3 regions of the Arthrobacter sp. AL05 genome follow, and region 1 is predicted to be linked to each of the others. Evidence: riboswitches for the same ligand, from Rfam matches in the RefSeq annotation. Region 1 holds a riboswitch; each other region holds the start of a gene.
What was found. Region 1 has a riboswitch for S-adenosylmethionine ahead of QK287_RS03575 (homoserine O-acetyltransferase). Riboswitches for the same ligand answer to the same signal wherever they lie in the genome.

Region 1 (7,271 bases):
CCGCGAACCGCTTTGCCCTGGCGGAGCTGGCCCCCATTTACACCAGGATCGGCAACCCCACCCAGGATGCCGTGGAGCAGCGGGTTGCCAGCCTGGAAGGCGGACTCGCGGCTCTGCTGCTGAGCTCCGGACAGGCGGCGGAGACCCTGGCCATCCTGAATGTCGCCGAAGCCGGAGACCACGTGGTGGCAAGTCCCAGCCTTTACGGCGGTACTTACAACCTGCTGGCGCACACACTGAAGAAGTTTGGCATTTCCGTGACCTTCGTGGCGGACCCGGACAACCTGGCACAGTGGCGTGACGCCGTGCAGCCCAATACCAAGCTCTTTTTTGGCGAAGTGGTCTCCAACCCGCGCCAGGACGTGCTGGATCTTGAGGGCATCTCCCAGGTGGCCCACGCGGCCGGTGTCCCGCTGATCGTAGACAACACCCTCTCCACGCCGTACCTTATCCGGCCGATCGAGTGGGGTGCGGACATTGTGGTGCATTCGGCCACCAAGTACCTCGGCGGCCATGGAACGGCGATCGCGGGCGTGATAGTGGACTCGGGCAATTTCGACTTCGGCAAGGACCCGGAACGGTTCCCCGGCTTCAACACCCCGGATCCCAGCTACAACGGGCTGGTCTACGCCCGGGACCTCGGCGTGGACGGTGCCCTCGGCGCGAACCTCTCCTATATCCTCAAGGCGCGCGTGCAGTTGTTGCGCGACCTGGGCTCTGCGGTGTCCCCGTTCAACGCCTTCCTTATCGCCCAAGGCATCGAGACCCTTAGCCTGCGGATGGAGCGGCACGTTGCCAACGCCGGCCGGGTCGCCGAATGGCTGGAGGCCAGGGACGACGTCGAATCCGTCGCCTATGCCGGCCTGCCGTCCAGCCCTTGGTTCGAGCGCGGCCGCAAGTACGGACCGAAGGGGACCGGCGCCGTTGTCTCCTTTAACATCGCCGGCGGAGGCGAGGCCGGCAAGAGCTTTGTGGACGCCCTTGAATTGCACTCGCACGTCGCCAATATCGGCGATGTGCGCTCGCTGGTCATTCACCCGGCGTCGACGACACACAGCCAACTCTCGCCGGAGCAGCAGGTCGTTGCCGGGGTGAACCCCGGCCTGGTGCGGCTCTCCGTCGGCCTGGAGCACATCGACGACATCCTCGCCGACCTGGATGCCGGTTTCCGCGCCGCCAAGACCGTCTGACCAACCGTTCCCCGGGGGGGGAAGTCACACGGGCGTCACATTCTTCGCCACCGGGCGGCCGCATTTCGTACACTCAGGGGAGGTCATGAGTGCCAGCGACAGCCCCGGCTTGCTGGCCGGCAACCCTCCATTTGCGGCGGGGTGCCCCGGGTGAAGACCTGGCCTGCCGGTGAGCTGCCGGCGGGCAAGCGCGAAGTTAGGTCCTCACATGACGATTGCCGCCACCCGCCAGGGTGAATCCGCAAGCAAGACCTCCCATTCCCATGCCCCGGACCCCGGCGGCAGCGTCGCCGCGGACGGCGCGGCTGTACCGGACGGAACCGTCCGGTACCTCCGGATCGGTGACCTGGTTCTCGAATCCGGCGCCCGGCTGCCGGACGCCACCCTCGGCTACGAAACATGGGGGACCCTCAACGCCGAACGCTCCAATGCCGTGCTGATCGAGCACGCGTTGACGGGGGACACCCACGTCACGCGCGGCGCCAGTGCGGAGCCGGGCTGGTGGGAGCAGCTCGCGGGCCCGGGCGCCCCGGTGGACACGGGGAAGTACTTTGTCGTTTCGATCAATATCCTGGGCGGCTGCTACGGCTCCACCGGACCCTCGTCGACGGCACCCGACGGGAAGCCCTGGGGCTCACGGTTCCCGCTGGTCACGCTGCGCGATACCACCGACGCCGAGGCCCGGCTCGCGGACGCGCTGGGAATCCGGAGCTGGTACGCCGTGCTCGGCGGTTCCCTGGGCGGGGCGCGTGCCCTCGAATGGGCCGTCAGCTACCCGGACCGGGTCCGGCGCTGCGGGGTTATTTCAATCGGAGCCAGCAGCACCGCCGAGCAGATTGCCTTCGCCCAGGCGCAAACACTCGCCATCCGGCAGGACCCCAACTTCAACGGCGGGGATTACTACGGCGGTCCCGGGCCGGAGGCGGGACTGGCCCTGGCCCGGCGGATAGCGCATATCACCTACCGTTCGGCCGCAGAGCTGGATGGACGGTTCGGCCGGAACGCCCAGGACTCCGAGGCTCCGCTGCGTGCCGGGTCACTCGCCGGGCGCGGGCGTTACCAGGTGGAGAGCTACCTGGACCACCAGGGCAACAAGCTGGTCCGCCGCTTCGATGCGAACAGCTACATCGCCATCACCGAGGCGCTGATGAGCCATGACGTCTGCCGGGGCCGCGGCGCGCTGACGGAGGCGCTCGCCCCTGCGACGGCGGCTTTCCTTGTGGCGGCCGTCGACTCGGACCGGTTGTACTTCCCGGACCAGTCCCGGGCGCTCGCGGCTGCCCTGCCGGGCAACGTTGCGGTGCACACCATCGAGGCGCCCATCGGCCACGACGGCTTCCTGACTGAGATTGGGCAGCTCAACACCCAGCTCCGACAGCACTTCTTCGGGTAGTCCAGCAGCCAAAAGCCGCCGCGGGTGTGCACTTTTGCAGATGCGCTCTGCACTAATGGCCGTTGAGGCCCGGGCCGGAACCGGACATACTCGTGGGGAATGGCGCCGCGTGTCTCACCTCACAGGCGCTCTCCTCCCAATGGTCCACGAGGCGTCGAAGACGATGCCAAAGGAGTCGAAATGAGCACGGAAAACGCGGCCGCACGGCGCGCAGAAGAGCCCGACGTCAAGACGTCCGGCCTCAAAAAAGTAGTCGCGGCCTCCATGGCCGGCACTGTCGTCGAGTGGTACGAGTTTTTCCTCTACGCCTCCGCGGCGACCCTCGTCTTCGGCAAGACCTTCTTCCCCAACTCCGGCTCGGAGCTGGACGGTATCATCGCGGCTTTCCTCACCTATGCAGTTGGCTTCGTTGCCCGCCCCATCGGCGGCATCGTGTTTGGGCACTTCGGCGACAAGTTCGGCCGCAAGCAGCTGCTCCAGCTCAGCATCATCCTGGTCGGAGTTGCCACCTTCCTGATGGGCTGCCTGCCGACCTTCCAGCAGATCGGCTACTGGGCTCCGGCCCTCCTGGTGTTCCTGCGGTTCGCCCAGGGCTTCGCCGTCGGCGGTGAATGGGGCGGCGCAGTCCTCCTCGTCGCGGAGCACAGCCCGAACAAATCCCGCGGCTTCTGGGCCAGCTGGCCGCAGTCCGCAGTTCCGCTGGGCAACCTGCTGGCCACTGCGGTGCTGTTCATCCTCTCCTCGACGCTGTCCTCCGCGGACTTCCTCAGCTGGGGCTGGCGCGTGGCCTTCTGGCTCTCCGCGGTGATTGTGCTGATCGGCTACTACATCCGGACCAAGGTCACCGACGCCCCCATCTTCCTGGAGGCCCAGAAGGAAGTCACCGTCGAGAAGAAGGGCTACGGCGTGGGCGAAGTCTTCCGCCGGTACCCGCGCGGTGTGTTCACCGCCATGGGCCTGCGCTTCGCGGAGAATATCCTCTACTACCTGGTCGTCACCTTCTCGATCACGTACCTGAAGGTGGTTGTCCAGACTGACACCTCACGGATCCTGCTGCTGCTGCTCGTCGCACACGCTGTCCACTTCGCCGTGGTTCCGATGGTCGGCCGCCTGTCGGACCGCCTCGGCCGCAAACCGGTCTACATGGCCGGCGCCGTCCTGGGCGGCACCTGGGGCTTCTTCGCCTTCCCGATGATGGACACCAAAAACGACATCATCATCCTTGCTGCCATCACCATCGGCTTGCTCTTCCACGCACTGATGTATGCCGGCCAGCCGGCAATTATGGCCGAGATGTTCCCGACCCGGATGCGCTACTCGGGTGTCTCGCTCGGCTACCAGGTCACCTCGATCGTGGCCGGATCGATGGCTCCGATCATCGCCGCCTCGCTGCTGAGCACGTTCAAGTCCTCCACCCCGGTGGCCATCTACCTGCTCGGTGCCTGCCTGGTCACGATGGTGGCGGTGTACTTCCTCAAGGAAACCCGCGGCATCTCGCTCCACGACGTCGACGCCGCCGACGCCCGGGGCACCGCCGACCTCCTCGCCGCGGGCAAGAACTAACAGGCAGGAAGTAACTGCAAGAAGTACCTGCAACAAAATACCTGCAACGAAATAGCAGCAACAACAATGGCCCTTGTCCCCGCGGTGCGGGGACAAGGGCCGTTGTTGTTGGCCGCCGGGCTCAGCCCAGCAGGACATCCTGGCGCTCGGAGATCTCGGTCCGGACGGCCGCCAGGACGGCCTGCACCGGCGCGGAGCGCAACGATTCCGCGCGGGCCACCGCCCAGATCGGAAGTTGGCGCTGGAAGTCCGCCGGCAGGACCGGCACAAAGCCGGGGTCGCCGACCGCCAGGAAGTTCGGCAACAGCCCGATGCCCGCACCCCGGCGGACCGCCTCCAGCTGGGCAAAGATGCTGGTGGCCTGGAAGCTGGACCGCGGGACGGGAAGCTGGGTGGAACGGTGGCCAAGTTCGGCGACCTGCAGCGCCGATTCGACGTAGGACACAAAACCATGCTGCCGGACGTCGTCGAGCGTCACCGGAAGTCCGCGGTCCCGGGCGTACTGCGGGCTGGCGTACAGCCGGAGAAAGTAGTTGGCCAGGAAAATGGGCTGCGCATTGCTGACGTCGAGGTTGCCGACCACCACCTCCAGGTCCACGCCGGAGCGGTTCCGGCTGACCTTGCGCGTGGCGCTGAGCATTTCAACGTTCAGCAGCGGATGCTGACGTTGCATCCGGACAAGCGCCGGTGCAACGAATTCTGCCCCGAAGCCGTCGGGTGTGCTGACCCGGACCAGGCCCGAGAGTACGTCTTCGGACTGCGCGATGCGGTTTGTGAGCGCACCGAGGGTGCCCTCGATCGCTTCGGCGGCGGCCACGGCCTCGTTGCCAAGGTCCGTCAGTTCCCAGCCGTGCGGACTCCGCTCCAGGGTGCGCCCGCCCAGCTGTTTGTCCAGCGCCAGGATGCGGCGGGAGATGGTTGTGTGGGTTGTGCCGAGGGTCTCTGCCACCGCGTTGAACCGGCCCAGCCGGGCCACCGTCAGCAGGATCAGCAGATCGTCCGGGCTCGGCAGCCGCCGCACATCCATGGGTCTCCCTCGCAACTAAGCATGTGCATCCGTGCACATAGCATCTGTGGTTTTTTCCCTTGATTGCACTGTAGCAGGGGTGTGATGCTTAACACTGAGCATCCGGCCACTGCCGGAACCCGGGCGCTGCGTTTGACGGCGCGCACGGGATGACCCAAAGCAAAGGAGCTTATGCCATGGCAGTTATCGCCTGGATCGGACTGGGGAACATGGGCGGGTCCATGTCCGTGAACCTCGCCGCGGCCGGCCACAACGTCCGCGGTTTCGACCTCAACCCTGAGGCCGTTGCCACCGCCGCCGCAGGCGGTGTCAAGCCCGCCGGAACCGTCGCCGAGGCGGTTGACGGCGCCGACGTTGTGTTCACCATGCTTCCCAAGGGCGAACATGCCCGCGCCGTGTACCTGGGCGAAGACGGCGTGCTGGCCCACGCCGACACCAAGACCCTGCTGGTGGACTCCTCCACGATCGACATCGCCTCGGCCCAGGCCCTGCACGACGCCGCCGCTGCGGCTGGCTTCCGCTTTGTCGACGCGCCCGTCTCCGGCGGCATGAGCGGCGCGAAGGCCGCCACGTTGACGTTTATGATCGGCGGGGAGGCCGGCGCGGTGGCCGACGCCACCGAATACATCAAGCCGATGGCGGCGAACATCATCCCCACCGGCGGCGCCACCACCGGCCAGGCCGCCAAAATCTGCAACAACCTGATGCTCTTTATCAACCTCGCCTCCACGGCCGAGGGCGCGGTGCTCGCGGACCGTCTGGGCCTGGACAAGCAGGTCTTCTGGGACATCGCCTCCGTCTCCTCCGGCGACAGCTGGGCGCTGCGGACCTGGTACCCGGTGGCCGGCGTTGTGCCCACCGCCGCCTCGAACAACGACTTTGCGCCGACGTTCACCGCCGAGCTCGCCAACAAGGACATCGGCCTGGCCATCAGCGCTGCCCGCGACACCGGCACGCCGCTGGAGATCGGCGAGCACGTCCAGCAGCTTTTCCAGCGGCTCATCGACGGCGGCCAGTCCGGCACGGACTGCTCCGCAATCGTCAAGCTGGTTGATGGCTCGTTCGAGTCCGCCAAGCAGCCCTAAACCTTTTAGAAAGAGATCCTCCCCATGGAACGCATTCCGCACTTCATCAACGGCGCCCTGATCTCCGATGCCGAGCGCTACGGCCCCGTCTTTAACCCGGCCACCGGCGAGCAGGAAAAGGAGGTCGCCCTGGCCTCTGCCGGCCGCGTCCAGGAAGCCGTTGAAGCCGCCCGCGCCGCGCTGCCGGGCTGGCGCGCCACAAGCCTCGCCAAGCGCACCACCATCTTCTTTAAGGTCCGCGAACTGCTGTTGGCCCGCCGGCCTGAACTGGCTGCCCTGCTGACCAGTGAACACGGCAAGGTCCTCTCCGATGCCGAGGGCGAAATCACCCGCGGCCTGGAGAACATCGAATTCGCCACCGGGCTCTCCCACGCGCTCAAGGGCGAACGTTCCGAACAGGTCGCCGGCGGCGTCGACGTTCACTCGGTGCGCCAGCCGGTCGGCGTCGTCGCCTGCATCACGCCGTTCAACTTCCCGGCCATGGTGCCGCTGTGGATGATCGGCAGCGCCCTGGCCTGCGGAAACACTGTGCTGCTTAAGCCCAGCGAAAAGGATCCGTCATCCGCGGTCTTCATCGCCCAGGTCTTCGCCGAGGCCGGCCTGCCCGCCGGTGTGTTGAACGTTGTGCACGGCGACAAGGAAGCCGTCGACGTCCTGCTCGAACACCCGGACGTCAAGGCCATCAGCTTTGTCGGTTCGACGCCGATCGCCCAGTCCATCTACAGGCGTGCCGCCGACCACGGCAAGCGTGTGCAGGCCCTGGGCGGCGCCAAGAACCACATGGTGGTCCTCCCCGACGCGGACCTGGCAATGGCCGCCGACGCCGCCGTCTCGGCCGCCTACGGTTCCGCCGGGGAACGTTGTATGGCCGTCAGCGTCCTGGTCGCCGTCGGGAACATTGCCGACGAACTCGTAGCGGCGATCAGCACCCGAATGGCCACGCTCAAGATCGGGCCCGGTACCGACCCCGCCTCGCAGATGGGCCCGCTGATCACCGCAGCGCACCGTGACAA
Region 2 (7,271 bases), on a different contig from region 1:
GGTCAGCGCGCCCGACGGAGGCCCGGCATCCTCGCTGCCGTTCACCGTCGACGGCGCGGCCGCCGTGCGCGGCGGCCACCTCGTTATTGACGCCAGCGCGTCCTCGCAGTTTGTGTCCGCACTGCTCCTGGCCGGGTCCCGGTTTGTGGACGGACTGCACCTCGAACACCAGAGCCACGAACACCCAGGGATGCCCGTTCCCAGCCTTGACCACATCACCATGACCGTCGCCGTGCTGCGCGGAGCCGGGGTAGCCGTTGACGATTCCCGCCCAAACCACTGGGTTGTCTCGCCCGGACCCATCCGGGCCTTTGACGTCAGGATCGAACAGGACCTTTCCAACGCCGGTCCGTTCCTGGCGGCGGCCCTGGCCACCCGAGGCACCGTCCGCATCCCGAACTGGCCGGCCCCGACGACGCAGGTCGGCGATATGTGGCGCAGCGTGCTAGCGGAGATGGGGGCCACCGTGTCGCTCACCGACGGTACCCTGACCGTCACCGGCGGCCCGGAGCTCACCGGCGGGAACTTTCACGAGACCAGCGAACTTGCCCCCACTGTCGCCGCACTCTGCGCGCTAGCCAGCGGTCCCTCCCGGCTCAGTGGCATCGCCCACCTCCGCGGGCACGAAACGGACCGGCTGGCCGCCCTTGTGGCGGAGATCAACCGGCTCGGCGGAGACGCGGAGGAGACCTCTGATGGCCTCATCATCCGGCCCGCCCCGCTGCACGGCGGCGTCGTCCGCAGCTACGCCGACCACCGTATGGCCACGGCCGGCGCCATCCTCGGCCTGGCCGTAGCGGGCGTCGTTGTCGAGGATATTGGGACCACGGCTAAGACCATGCCCGACTTTCCGCAACTGTGGGAGTCCATGCTTGGCCTCAGCGCAGGAAACACGCCTCCCGCAGGGGCCTCCCCGGCAGAGAAGGACGCCTCCGGTGGCACGCAGCACTGATTCCTGGGACGAATCCGACGCCCGGATCCGCCCCAACAAAAAAGGCACCCGGCCCCGCACCAAGGACCGGCCCAGCCACGACGATGCCGTGACCGGGCGGATCATTACCGTTGACCGCGGACGCTACACCGCCGTCGTCGCCGAAGGCACGGGGGCAGAACGGAAGATCATCGCCGCCCGCGCCCGCGAACTGCGCCGCAACCCGGTAGTGGCCGGCGACTTCGTTTCGTTGGTCGGCGACGTCAGCGGCGAGCCCGACACCCTGGCCCGGCTGGTCAGGATCCAGGACCGCAGGACCCTGCTGCGGCGCAGCGCCGACGACACGGACCCGATCGAGCGGGCCGTCGTCGCCAACGCCGACCAGTTGGTGATCGTGGTGGCGGCCGCCAATCCCGAGCCGCGGACCGGATTTATCGACCGCGCCCTGGTGGCCGCGTACGACGCCGGGATCGATCCGCTGCTGCTTGTCACCAAAGCCGACGTCAAGGATCCTGCCGAGCTCCTCGCCAACTACCAGCACCTTGCTTTCCCGGTGATTATTTCCAAGACGGCGGACTCCGCCGCCTCGGGCATCGATGCCCGCTCCGATGACGGGCTCTCCGCCCGGCTGGACAAGGACGCCGTCGCACAGCTGCGCGCCTACCTCGACGGGAAGGTCACCGTGATGCTGGGCCATTCCGGCGTCGGCAAGTCCACCATGGTTAACGCCCTCACCGGCGCCGAACGCGCCACCGGCGGTGTCAACGCCGTGACCGGGCGCGGCCGCCACACCTCATCCTCCGCGCTGGCCCTCAAAGTCAACGATGCGCCGGCGGGGAGCTGGATCATCGACACCCCGGGCATCCGCTCCTTCGGGCTCGCGCATGTGGACCCGGACCGGATCCTACGGTCCTTCCCCGACCTCGAGCCCGGCACCGACGACTGCGAACGGGGCTGCAAGCACGATTCCAGCGCCGTCAACTGCGGCGTGGACGCCTGGGTGGCCTCCGGCCAGGCAGGAGAATCCGGTCCGGCCAGGCTCGCCTCACTGCGCCGTTTGCTCGGGACAGACCCGCGGTTGGAAGCCCAGGACGTTAAGGAACTGGGCACCGTCTCCTAGCAGGCCGCGGCGCCTACCGCTTCCCTGCCCGCTTTGACGGTAGTTTGGAAGCATGAGTCAACCCGCTTCGAGCTACAACGACGACCTGCGCCTTGCCCATGTCCTGGCAGATTCCGTAGATGCCCAGACCATGAGCCGCTTCAAGGCGCTCGACCTTCGGATCGAGACGAAGCCGGACCTGACGCCGGTCACTGACGCCGATAAATCCGCCGAGGAGGCCATCCGTGGCCAGCTGTCGCGGTCCCGGCCCCGCGACGCCGTGCTCGGGGAGGAGTTCGGCAGTTCCGGCCACGGCTCCCGCCGCTGGATCATCGACCCGATTGACGGGACCAAAAACTTCGTCCGCGGCGTCCCGGTCTGGGCGACGCTGATCGCCCTCGTCGATGAGGGCGAGCCGGTGGTCGGCGTTGTCAGTGCCCCGGCGCTGGGAAAGCGCTGGTGGGCGGCAAAAGGCGCCGGTGCGTACATGGGCCGTTCACTGGCGGCCGCAACCCGGCTGAAGGTCTCCAACGTCGCGAGCCTGCCGGATGCCTCGCTGTCATATTCCAGCCTGGGAGGTTGGAAGCAGCGCGGCAACCTTGACGAGTTCCTGGGGCTCACCGAAGAGGTGTGGCGGACCCGCGCCTACGGCGACTTCTGGTCCTACTGCCTGGTGGCGGAAGGTGCCGTTGATATCGCCTGCGAACCCGAACTCAACCTCTACGACATGGCCGCGCTGGTTCCGATCGTCACCGAGGCCGGCGGCCGCTTTACCTCCCTCGAAGGAGAAGACGGTCCCTTCGGCGGCAACGCCCTCGCGACCAACTCCATTCTGCACTCCGAAGTCCTCAAGCGTCTGAACCCCGGGCTGGACGACCTGCTGTAAGCGCGTCCGGCGCCGTTCGGCAGCTTCGGTACCGGCCCGTCACAAAGGACTTCACAATCCTGCCCTGCCTTTTCCACGGAAGCCGGCATGGCCTAGGCTCGAACCAGGTCACGAGTGCCAGCGCTAAACCCCGGTTTGCTGGCCGGCAACCCTCCATTCGCGGCGGGGTGCCCCGGGTGACGACCTGGCCGGTCCGGAACGGACCCGGCAAGCGCGGATCCCCGGTGCGTGGGGTCCTTTTCGAGCGAGGCCCCATGACGACTGCCACCATTCCTGCCGGCGCCGAGGTTCAGGCCAAGACCGGTCCGGCACATCCCGATCCGCGGTTCGCCGTTGCCCGCCGGCCGCTGGCCGCGGTGACCGGCGCCGAGATCCAGGCGCCTCTCATCCAGGGCGGACATGTCCGCTACGCCAACCTGGACTACGGTGCCTCGGCTCCGGCGCTGTCCGTGGTCTCGGCCTACCTCAACGAGATCCTGCCGTTCTACGCCAGCGTCCACCGCGGCGCCGGCTATGCCTCCCAGATCAGCACCTCGGTCTACGAGAACGCCCGCGGGATTGTCCGCGACTTCGTTGGCGGCCGGCCGGACGATGCGGTGATCTTCACCAGGAACACCACCGATTCGCTGAACCTGCTGGCCGGCTGCCTGCCGGTCGTCGACGGCGAGCATACCGGCGAGGTGCTCTACCTCGACATTGAACACCATGCCAACCTCCTGCCCTGGCAGCGGGTACCCCACCGCAGCGTCATTGCCGCCCCCACCCTCGCGGCCACCCTGGAGCTGCTCCGCCAGGAACTCGCCCACGGCGGCGTCAGCCTGCTTGCCGTGACCGGGGCCTCCAACGTCACCGGCGAGATCCTGCCAATCCGCGACCTGGCAGCGCTGGCGCACGACTACGGCGCCCGGATCGTCGTCGACGCCGCCCAGTTGGCCCCGCACCGGCGGATCAACGTCTCCACGGACGACCTCGACTACATCGCCTTCTCGGGGCACAAGCTCTACGCACCCTTCGGTGCCGGCGTCCTGATCGGGCGTCCCGACTGGCTCGACGCCGGCATCCCGCACCTCGCGGGCGGCGGGGCCGTCCAGGACGCCCGGATCGATGCTGTCAGCTGGACCACGGGACCCGCCCGGCATGAGGGCGGATCCCCGAACGTGCTCGGCGCCGCCACCCTGGCCCGGGCCGCGCAAATCATCGCCGGGCTGGACGCGGACCAGTGGCACGCGCACGAGAACGCCATCCGGTCCTTCCTGGTGGAAGGCCTCGCCCGGATCGACGGTGTGACGGTCCACCAGATCTTCTCCGACAGCGGTACCTTCGACGCGGCTGCAGGGCCGGGGGCGGGCACCGGGTCACAAACCCCTCCCGGCGCCGGCACCATCGGCGTCGTCAACTTCTCGGTGGAAGGCTACGACGCGGGCCTGGTGGCAGCCTACCTGTCCGCCGAGCACGGTATGGGGCTGCGCGACGGCAGGTTTTGCGCGCATCCGCTGCTCCGGCGGCTTGGCCTGCCCTCGGGGTCGCTGCGGGCAAGCTTCGGTTTGGGCTCCAGGCTTGATGACGCCCAGCGGCTGCTCACCGGAGTCCGGGAGCTGCTCGGGAACGGCCTCGGCTGGGACTACGTGGTGGACGCAGGCCGCTGGGTACCGTCCAACGACACCCGCAGCTACCCGCACTGGGCCCCCAACACCCCCGGCACGGCCGGGGCGGCGCCCTGCACGCTGGACTAACGGCCGCCGGTGCGGCGCCGCGGGCTCCGGCGGCAGACGCGGCCCCTGCAAACGCGGCCCCTGCAAACGCGGCCCCTGCACGGTGCGGTAAATTCACAAGGTACGTACCCGGACCTGCCGAAGGAGATCAAACGTGGCACGCGGCGGACCCAAGCTGCCCCAGGGGCGGCGCCAGGAGCTGGGGCACAGCTTTCAGGACGGCGGGGAACACTACGACCGCGTCCGGCCCGGGTATCCCGAGGAATCCGCTGACTGGCTGATCCCCGGCGGCGCAGCGGATGCCGCGGACCTCGGCGCCGGAACCGGGAAATTCACGGCGCTGCTGGTCGGGCGCGGCCTGCGCACGGCGGCAGTGGACCCCTCCGCGGACATGCTGGAACAGCTGCGCCGGGCACTTCCCGGGGTCACCGCCGTCGAGGGTACCGCGGAGCGGACGGGGCTGCCCGACAGTGCTTTCGACGTGGTGACAGTCGCCCAGGCCTGGCACTGGTGCGATCCGCTCCTGGCCAGCACGGAAATCGCCAGGATCCTCCGCCCGCACGGTGTCCTGGGGCTGATCTGGAACCAGCTGGACACGTCTGTTCCCTGGGTGCACCGGCTCTCGCGCATTATGCATGCCGGAGACGTGCACAAACCGCACTTCACACCGCCGCTGGGACCTGAATTTACGGGACTGGAGAGCCATCTCACCCGGTGGGAAGATCCGGTGCGCGGCGCAGACATCCTGGCGCTGGCGAAGTCCCGCAGCTACTACCTGGCGGCCGGCCAGGCCACCCGCACCAAGGTGCTTGGCAACCTCGACTGGTATCTGCACGAGCACCTGGGCCATCAGGGCGATGAAGTGATCCCGCTCCCCTACCTGACACAGAGCTGGCGGGCCGTGCGGTCCTGACACCGGCGAAAAGGTCCTTTTGATCCCGTCGACGTTGCCGCGGACCGCCACCGTGGCTTAGGGTTTCGGTATGCCTAATAATTATTTATAGGCGTTCGCAAACTTCGGCGCAGGCATCCACCCGCCGTTGCCGCCCGCGTCGACGGCGACGCACCTAGCAGGGGAGCCCAGTGCTGGACGTAACAGGACACGACGGCGCGGGACCGGCGACGGCCGCCCGGCCGAAACCGGCCGGGCGCCGGGCCATGATCGGCCTGCTGGGGCCGGCATTTGTTGCCGCGATCGCCTACGTGGACCCCGGCAACGTGGCGGCCAACCTCACCGCCGGAGCGCAATACGGCTACTTGCTCGTCTGGGTCCTGGTGGCAGCCAACATCATGGCCGTGCTTGTGCAATACCAGTCCGCCAAACTCGGGCTTGTCACCGGTAAAAGCCTGCCGGAGATTCTTGGTGAGCGGTTGAAGCCGTTCTGGCGCCGGGCGTTTTGGGTGCAGGCCGAGATCGTGGCTGCTGCCACGGACCTTGCCGAGGTGGTGGGCGGGGCAATCGCGCTCTTCCTGCTCTTTGGACTGCCTTTGCCCCTTGGCGCCGTAATCGTCGGCGCCGTCTCCATGGGACTCCTCGCCGTGCAGGCCCGGAACAAGCAGCGGCCATTTGAGTTCATCATTATCTTCCTGCTCGGCATCATCACCATCGGGTTCCTGGCCGGCCTTTTTGTTAGCCCGCCTGATCCTGCCGGTGTGGCAGCCGGGCTGATCCCGGGCTTCCGGGGTCCCGAGACTGTGCTGCTGGCCGCGAGCATGCTCGGCGCCACGGTGATGCCGCACGCCATCTACGTCCACTCTGCACTGTCCAGGGACCGACATCGTCCGGACCCGCACGTCCATGTTCCCGCCCCGGCCCTCGCCCGGCTGGTCAAGGCGACCCGCTGGGACGTGGTCGTCGCCCTGGCCTTCGCCGGTCTTGTGAACATCGGGATGCTGCTGCTGGCCGCATCGACCCTGGGCGGTGCGGACGGAACAGACACCATCGAAGGAGCCCATGCCGCCATCACCAGCAGCCTCGGACCCGTCATCGGCGTCATCTTCGCCGTCGGGCTGCTCGCCTCCGGACTGGCTTCCACGTCCGTTGGCTGCTACGCCGGCGGCTCAATTATGGAGGGGCTGCTCAAGATCCGGGTCCCCCTGATGCTGCGGCGCATCATCACCCTGGTACCGGCGGTGGTGCTGCTGAGCGTGGGTTTCGATCCTACCTGGGGACTGGTCCTGAGCCAGGTTGTCCTGAGCTTCGGAATCCCTTTTGTGCTGATCCCGCTGGTTGTCCTGACCAGTAACAAGTCGCTGATGGGCCGGTTCGCCGATGGAATGGCGCTTCGGATCGCAGCTGTCGTCAGCGTCATCCTGGTGGTCGCGCTTAACCTCGCACTGCTGTGGCTGACCTTCGCCAGCGCGGGCTAACGGTAGGCTGGATGCTGTGAAGACCAGCCTGCCCTCTTCCTCGATCGAGGACTATGTCAAGGTCATCTATTCCTTTACGGAGTGGCAGGACAAGCCGATCACCTCCACCCAGCTGGCACAACGCCTCGGCGTCGCCAACTCCTCGGTCTCCGAAATGGTCCGTAAGCTCAAGGACCAGGGACTCGTGGACCACCAGCCGTACAGCGCGATCACCCTCACCGCCGACGGTGTCCGGCTGGCGTTGTCCATGGTCAGACGGCACCGGCTCATCGA
Region 3 (7,271 bases), on a different contig from region 1:
GCGGCTCATAACCCCGCAGCTCGACAGCGGGATCCTGCCCGGCACCTCGCAGGGTGCCCTGTTTACCGCGGCGAAGGCCGCCGGCTGGGAGCTGGGCTACGGACCGCTTGAGCCCCGCGACCTCTACGACGCCGACGCCGTGTGGCTCATCTCGAGCATCCGGCTGCTGGCGCCCGTCAACCACATCGACAGCAGGGAAATCGGCACCCCGGAACAGCGCAAGCAACTCACCGCGGAGCTCAACACGCTGTACGCCACCATCGGGTAGGCACAGTGATCGGGGCAGCTTTCAGGCCCTGAGCTGCGCGCGTGGCCGCTGGGCGCCGGCGGTACCGGATCCCGTTCGGACGGGATTGTTCCGGCGGAGTACCCTCTCCCGGACTTCCTGGACCAGTGCGGCGATCACGGCCAGGCTCGTAAACAACGAATAAAACGGCATCAGCGGCAGCGCCCATACATGCCGCAAGTCTTTCCACGCCCGGTTGGCGCCCAGCGCGCACACCGGCAGGACCAAAGACACAAGCAGGCCCAACCAGGCCAGGACCACCCAGTCGACGCCGGCCGGCGGGCGGTAGCCGGCCGCAAGGAGGACGGCCACGCCGAGGAGCAACGGGATCTGAAGCGCAGGAAGGACCACCACGGTAATGGCGTGGAACACCAGCTGCGTTCCGAACGGGCCGTACCGGAGATTGCCGATCAGATCTTTGTGCAAGGCCATGGTCTGCAACAGGCCGAGGTACCTGCGGACCCGTCGGCGCCAGAGGCCGCCAACGGTCAAGGGAGACTCCGCCAGGACAACAGCCCTCGGGGCGAATACCACCCGGTAGCCTGCCTTGTGAACCCGCCAGGCCAGTTCCAGGTCTTCGCTCACCGTGTCCTGCCGGAACAGTCCCACGTGTTCGAGCACACTGCGCGGGAAGGCGCCGATGGCACCCACGTCGGTGGGTATACAGCCGACTACCGCCAGGGCGCGCCGGACCAGGCCGCCGCCGATGTGGCCGGTGAAGGTTAGCACCCGGCCCTGGACCCCTTTGACCTTCACCGGCCGGCCATCACCACAGACCGCGCCGGTTCGCTCGTCGTCAAATCCGCGGAGCATCATCCCGACGGTGTGCCGGGAAAGAATGACGTCCGCATCGATAAACATCAGGATCTCGCCGGCGGCGTTGCGGATCCCGAAGTTCAAGGCCGCCGCCTTGCCGGCGTTGGCCTGCGCCAGAACCTTAATCCGGGGATCCCTGGCAGCGAGAGCCGCCATAATCGTGGCGGTGCAGTCCGTTGAACCGTCATCCACCAGGATCAGCTCGTACCGGTCGTAGCGGGTGCGCTGAATCGATCGGACGCAGTTCTCAATAGCGGCTGCCTCGTTGAATGCCGGGACAATTATCGACACACGGGGCCACGCATCGAACATCGTGGGGACTTCGCGGCGTCGGCGATGGGCGCTCCGAAGTTCGAACCAGACGGCAAGCGGCACAACGAGCAGTTTCACCAGCCCGAACAACAGGACCGGCAGCCCGAGGAGGACGAGCGGGAACTGGGCCGCCGGGAGCGCTGCGGTGACGTTCATTTCAACCCATGGCATCGGCGAACGGCCCCATGCAGTGCCGGAACGACGCCGGGTTGAAGGAGGGCAGGATAAAGGACGCCAGCACCGCATCGAGCAGCTCAGGCGCGAGTCCGCTGTTCGATCCGAAGCGGGCGTTCACCGCCAGAACCACGGGTGTCCCGTCGGCGCGTCGACGAACGTCCACCTCCACAGGCCCCGTGAGGCCCAGCGCGCGGACCGCAGCCATCGCCACGTTGCCCACGTCGATCGCTTCGCCCGCCTCGGCCCGGCGAGTGGTCACGGCGTTGCCAACGATGCGGTCCGCCGGCCCAACCTTCGCCACAACAACCGCAAATGGCGCGGCACCGTTGTGCGCCGGTGTTCCGAAAACCATGGGCCGGTACTCGTTTCCGGGGATGAATTCCTGGACGATGCGGCTGTCCGGCAGTCGCTGCCAGTCCATTTCCGTGCGGCCATCGACGACTGTCACGACCCGGCCGCCTCGGGACGCCCGGGGTGAGACGACGACCGGTCCGCCCAGGGCGGCCATTGCAGCGTCCGCACCGGCGAAGTCGCTGGGCACGCCGAACCGGGGCACGGGAACGCCCGCTGCATGTAGTTGCCAGGCCGTAAAGAGCTTGTCATGGGCCAACGCCACCGGGCCCGGATCGCCGATCATCACACGTACGTCCGCTCCGAACGCCGCCCGGAACGCGGCGAGCTGCGGCAGTTCCTCGCTGACCGTGGGAATGACAAGATTGATGCCTTCCTGGCTAACCAGTCGCCGAAGTGCTGATACCCGTTCCGCGTCCGTCGCGTGCGGGACGGGGAACACCGTGAATCCTGCCCCGTCCGGCAGCTCGAGGATGTCCGTCCCGAGGACAGGAATGTCGCGCGCTTTCAGTTGGGCCGCGATGGCCTGGCCCGCAGGGCCGCAGGCGCCGGTGACCAATACGCGCGGCCTCACCGCTGTGCCGTCCTGGCAGCCCGGACCCGGCCATCGCCGCCGGCGTCCGCACCGGAGGGCCGGTTCGGAATCAACCCTTCCGTTACCTGGCGGCCGGGTGTGCTGATAACAGCGGCCAAGGCCGTGCTCAGGAGAATAATGAGTAGAACATATATCGCGGCCATAGCAGTCCCCTTCCCTTGTTAAAGGCCCGGCAGTCGACGGCGCCGCACCGGCCTAACTGGCTGGATCATCAGAGCCGGCCGCAAAACTGAGCGATCCTCGGATGGCGTTTTAGGGCCTGGCGACTTCCGTGGCGCTGGTCCTTCAGTAAAGTCGCGCCGACTGCCAAAAGTCCCGAGTAGGAACTACCCGAAAGCCTCCCCGGTTCAAATTCGAGGCCCCGGGGGTTTGTACCTGTGTGCAATCCCCCGAGTACGTGGATGGGGACGCTGGCATGACCGCTGGCGAATGGCTTATGAACAAACCTCCGTTTCCACCCCGCTCCTTAACATGACGGCCGCCGCCGTGCGGTCCGGCGTCACAGGTGTTACGTTCTTTGGGAGTAATGAGAACCGGCGCCAAGCCCTGACTGGCCGGTCGGCAACCCTCCCTTCCGCGGCGGGGTGCCTCAGGTGAGTACTCGGCATATCGACCATTCGAGCTGCAAGCGTGAAAGAAGGAGATCCGTCATGCCTGACGCGTCCACCGCTGCTGTCCCCCGGACAGCAGCGAACAAAGCCCCGGCCCCGTCCCCCTCAGTCGCCGGTGCCGCCGAGCAGAAACTGCTGTACCGTCTGTTCACCGGAGCCGATGACCGCGCCTTCTGCGAGCGTGTATCGGCCGCCCTCACCGAGGGCTACGTTCTGCACGGCGGCCCGGCTGTCACGTTCAACGGCAGCAACGTCGTCGTGGCCCAGGCACTTGTGCTGCCGGCGGCGATCGCCAACGCCGATGCGGCCGTCGCCAGCGCCGTGGACGATCTCGACTTCGACGGCGGGGGCCACGCGTGAGCTACGCCGGGGACCTCAGCCCGCAGGAGGCCTGGTCCAAGCTCGGGGACGGCGCCATCCTGGTGGACGTCCGCACCGAGGGTGAATGGGCCAGCGCCGGAATTCCGGACACCAAAGCGACGGAGAATGATCCGCTCTTCATCCAGTGGAGCCTCGCCGGCGGCATCCCCAATTCGCAGTTTCTGGCGCAACTGAGACAACAGGCCCCCGAAGCCGGCGGCACCGAATTGTTGTTCCTGTGCCGCTCGGGCGCGCGCTCCGTCGCGGCCGCAATCGTCGCCACCGAGGACGGTTTTACCTCCTTTAACATCCTTGAGGGCTTTGAGGGCGAACCCGACGGCGAGGGCCAACGCACTGTCAACGGCTGGAAAAACCGCGGCCTCCCCACCAATCTCGGAAGACACTAAGTGACATTCAACCCTGATGCCGCCGACTGGAGCGCGGACACCCAGGCCGTCCGCGGCGGACTCGACCGCACCGGATTTCAGGAGACGTCAGAACCGGTCTTCCTGAACTCCGGCTTCGTCTACGAATCGGCGGCCGCCGCGGAACGCGCCTTCGCCGGCCACGACGAGCGTTTCGTCTACTCCCGCTACGGCAATCCCTCTGTGGCGACGTTCCAGGAGCGGCTCCGGCTGCTCGAAGGCACCGAGGCCTGCTTTGCCACGGCGTCGGGCATGTCCGCTGTCTTTACTGCCCTGGGTGCCCTGTTGGCCGCCGGCGACAGGGTGGTGGCGGCCCGATCGCTGTTCGGCTCATGCTTTGTGATCCTGAACGAGATCCTGCCCCGCTGGGGCGTCGAGACGGTCTTCGTTGACGGCCCGGACCTGGTGCAGTGGCGCGAGGCGCTCGCCAAACCCACCACTGCTGTCTTCTTCGAGTCGCCCTCGAACCCAATGCAGGAAATCGTGGATATCGCGGCAGTGAGCGAAATGGCGCACGCGGCCGGGGCGACGGTCGTCGTCGATAATGTCTTTGCCACTCCCCTGCTGCAGCGCTGCGGGGAGCTCGGCGCGGACGTGATCGTCTACTCCGGCACCAAGCACATCGACGGCCAGGGTCGCGTCCTTGGCGGCGCGATCCTGGGCACCAGGGATTTCATCGAGGGCCCGGTCAAGCAGCTGATGCGCCATACCGGCCCGGCACTCTCGGCCTTCAACGCATGGGTGCTGACCAAGGGCCTGGAGACGATGGCCCTGCGGGTGAACCACTCCTGTGCCTCCGCGCTGCGGCTGGCCGAGTGGCTTGAGGAGCAACCCGCGGTCAGCTGGGTCAAGTACCCGCTGCTGCAGTCCCACCCGCAGCATCAGCTGGCCGCCCGGCAGATGAAAGCCGGCGGCACCGTGCTGACCTTCGAGCTCGCCGCGTCCGCCGGGCATTCGGCGAAGGAGGCTGCGTTCGCGCTGCTGGACGGGCTGCGGATCATCGATATCTCCAACAACCTCGGCGATTCGAAGTCGCTGATCACCCATCCCGCCACCACGACGCACCGCGCTATGGGGCCGGAGGGCCGTGCGTCGATCGGGCTCAGTGACGGCGTGGTGCGCCTCTCGGTGGGACTCGAGGATATTGCGGACCTGATCCGCGACCTCGGGCAGGCGCTCAAATCTTGCTAGCGCCGTTTGCGGTGCTTGAGTTGGCAGATAGCGGCGATGCCTTGGCGGAGAACTGCCGTGAACTGCACACTCAGCGCCGCCGGACCGGGCCCAGCGTTGTGCTCCCGTCGGCGGGTTCCCCGGTGTCCGGTCCCGGCACGGTCGCCGCGACGGCGCGTTCAACGACGGCGGACAGGCCGCCGGCGTCGAACGGTTCCCTTTGCAGCTGCGACCCGGTGCCCTCGGCGAGCATCCGGCTAACACCATGGCGCACCAAGTCCAGCTCGCCCTGATCCACCAGCACGGGCGCTACGAAGTCCACCAGGGCGTGGACCACTTCGGCAGCCGGGGCTGGGACGAAGGTCCCGAAGTCCAGCAGCTGCCCGCGCAGTCCGCAGTTGCTGGCCTGCCAGGCGGCCATCCGCAGCAGCAGCGTCGGCACCGGGGCGGGATCAACGCCGTCGTGCCATTCCCGGGACGCGGACTCCACAAGCGCACGCACCAGCACGGCGATCAGCGCGGCGTCCTCGGCCCGCAGGCAAACGTCTGCGACCCGGACCTCCAATGTGGGATAGTGCCGGCACAGCCTCGAGTCGAAGTAGACCATTCCTTCATCCATCAGGACGCCGCTTTCCACCAGACGGTTTACGACGCGGCGGTAGACCGGAAGGCTGCCGAAGATCATGGTGGGGCCCGATCCCGGCCAGCGGTTCCAAGCCTGGGTGCGGTAGCTTTCGAATCCTGTCTCAGCACCGTTCCAGTAGGGCGAATTTGCGCTCAGGGCAATCAGCACAGCAAGTTTGTCGCGGATCCGGTCCATCACTGCCACACCCTCTTCCGGAGACTCCACAAGGGTGTGGACGTGCAGGCCGCAGGTGAGCTGGTTCCGGACGGTGCGCCCAAAACGCTGCTGCATGGTCAGGTACCGCTGCTTCGGCGTCAGGTGGGTTGCCGAGCCGAGCGGCGACGTGCCGAGGGCGGCGATCCGGCCGCCATGCACCCTGGCGGCGCGGTCCGCGAGGGCACGGCCCTGCCTGAGCTGCCGGAGCAACTCGGCGTACTCCAGGCACGGCCGGGTCCGGGATTCAAGCTGTTCCAGCTTGAGCTCATAGCTGAAGTTCGGTTCCTCATAGACCGGCGGCTGCGCGGAACCGGCCCGGCCGGAGGCCCGCTTCGGGGGTTCCAGCCGGGGCAAAATGGCGTCGGCGAGGGGAAGCGGCATCCCGGTTTCGGGGTCCACGATGAGCAGTTCCTCCTCCACACCGAAGGTGCGCATGATTCCATTGTGCGCCAGGTCTCCGTGAAGCGCGCCGCCTCGCTACGGGGTCGCTCAGTCCTGGAAGTACTCGATTTTTGCGCCGAGGGTGTTGAGCCGCTCGGCCAAGTCCTCGTAGCCTCGTTCGATCACATAGATATTGCGCAGTTCCGATACGCCGCGGGCGGCGAGCATCGCCAACAGCAGGCAGGCAGCGGGTCGGAGGGCCGGCGGGCAGCCCACCTCTGCCGCACGCCATTTGGTGGGGCCGTTGACGTAGATCCGGTGCGGGTCCAGCAGCTGCACCTGCGCGCCGAGTTTGTTCAGCTCCGTCAGGTAGATCGCCCGGTTGTCATAAACCCAGTCGTGGATCATCGTCTGGCCCTGGGCATTCGCGGCGATGACCGCGAAGAAGGGCAGGTTGTCGATGTTCAGCCCGGGGAACGGCATGGGGTGGATCTTGTCCTCGGGTGCCCGCAGTACCGAGGGCCGGGTGGTGACATCCACCAGCCGGGTGCGCGCGTTGCGGGCCAGATACTCCCCGGACACTTCCAGCTGCTGACCCATCTGTTCCAGCGTCGCGAGCTCGATTTCCATAAATTCGATCGGGACGCGCCGGACGGTCACTTCCGAGTTTGTGACAATGCCGGCGGTGATCAGGCTCATCGCCTCGATCGGATCTTCGGACGGGAAATATTCAACATCGACGTCGACGGAGGGGCGGCCGGTGATCTTCAGCGTGGTGGTTCCTACGCCGTCGATCCGGACCCCGAGCATCTCCAGGTAGAAGCAAAGGTCCTGCACCATGTAGTTGGGGCTGGCGTTGCGGATGACTGTGGTCCCGCCGCGGTGGGCGGCTGCCATGATGGCGTTTTCGGTAACGGTGTCGCCGCGTTCGCTGAGCACAAAGGAC

Region 2: it holds a riboswitch for S-adenosylmethionine, as region 1 does, so the genes downstream of both, QK287_RS13900 (aminotransferase class V-fold PLP-dependent enzyme) here and QK287_RS03575 (homoserine O-acetyltransferase) in region 1, are expected to answer to the same signal.
Region 3: it holds a riboswitch for S-adenosylmethionine, as region 1 does, so the genes downstream of both, QK287_RS02205 (DUF1737 domain-containing protein) here and QK287_RS03575 (homoserine O-acetyltransferase) in region 1, are expected to answer to the same signal.

Annotation. Positions count from the first base shown of each region.
Region 1 covers NZ_JASBRC010000002.1:292,364-299,634, forward strand. Annotated here, with positions in the region: gene QK287_RS03570 (bifunctional o-acetylhomoserine/o-acetylserine sulfhydrylase) at 1-1,190, shown strand, start outside; SAM riboswitch class IV at 1,272-1,387, shown strand; gene QK287_RS03575 (homoserine O-acetyltransferase) at 1,399-2,583, shown strand; gene QK287_RS03580 (MFS transporter) at 2,764-4,146, shown strand; gene QK287_RS03585 (LysR family transcriptional regulator) at 4,268-5,173, opposite strand; gene mmsB (3-hydroxyisobutyrate dehydrogenase) at 5,350-6,258, shown strand; gene QK287_RS03595 (CoA-acylating methylmalonate-semialdehyde dehydrogenase) at 6,283-7,271, shown strand, end outside.
Region 2 covers NZ_JASBRC010000011.1:87,940-95,210, forward strand. Annotated here, with positions in the region: gene aroA (3-phosphoshikimate 1-carboxyvinyltransferase) at 1-952, shown strand, start outside; gene QK287_RS13890 (ribosome small subunit-dependent GTPase A) at 936-2,051, shown strand; gene hisN (histidinol-phosphatase) at 2,104-2,916, shown strand; SAM riboswitch class IV at 3,023-3,136, shown strand; gene QK287_RS13900 (aminotransferase class V-fold PLP-dependent enzyme) at 3,171-4,649, shown strand; gene QK287_RS13905 (class I SAM-dependent methyltransferase) at 4,783-5,541, shown strand; gene QK287_RS13910 (Nramp family divalent metal transporter) at 5,712-6,998, shown strand; gene QK287_RS13915 (metal-dependent transcriptional regulator) at 7,015-7,271, shown strand, end outside.
Region 3 covers NZ_JASBRC010000001.1:465,222-472,492, forward strand. Annotated here, with positions in the region: gene QK287_RS02190 (aminodeoxychorismate lyase) at 1-268, shown strand, start outside; gene QK287_RS02195 (glycosyltransferase family 2 protein) at 290-1,570, opposite strand; gene QK287_RS02200 (ATP-grasp domain-containing protein) at 1,572-2,516, opposite strand; SAM riboswitch class IV at 3,060-3,174, shown strand; gene QK287_RS02205 (DUF1737 domain-containing protein) at 3,188-3,508, shown strand; gene QK287_RS02210 (rhodanese-like domain-containing protein) at 3,505-3,915, shown strand; gene QK287_RS02215 (O-succinylhomoserine sulfhydrylase) at 3,916-5,124, shown strand; gene QK287_RS02220 (glutamate--cysteine ligase) at 5,195-6,379, opposite strand; gene QK287_RS02225 (UDP-N-acetylglucosamine 1-carboxyvinyltransferase) at 6,434-7,271, opposite strand, start outside.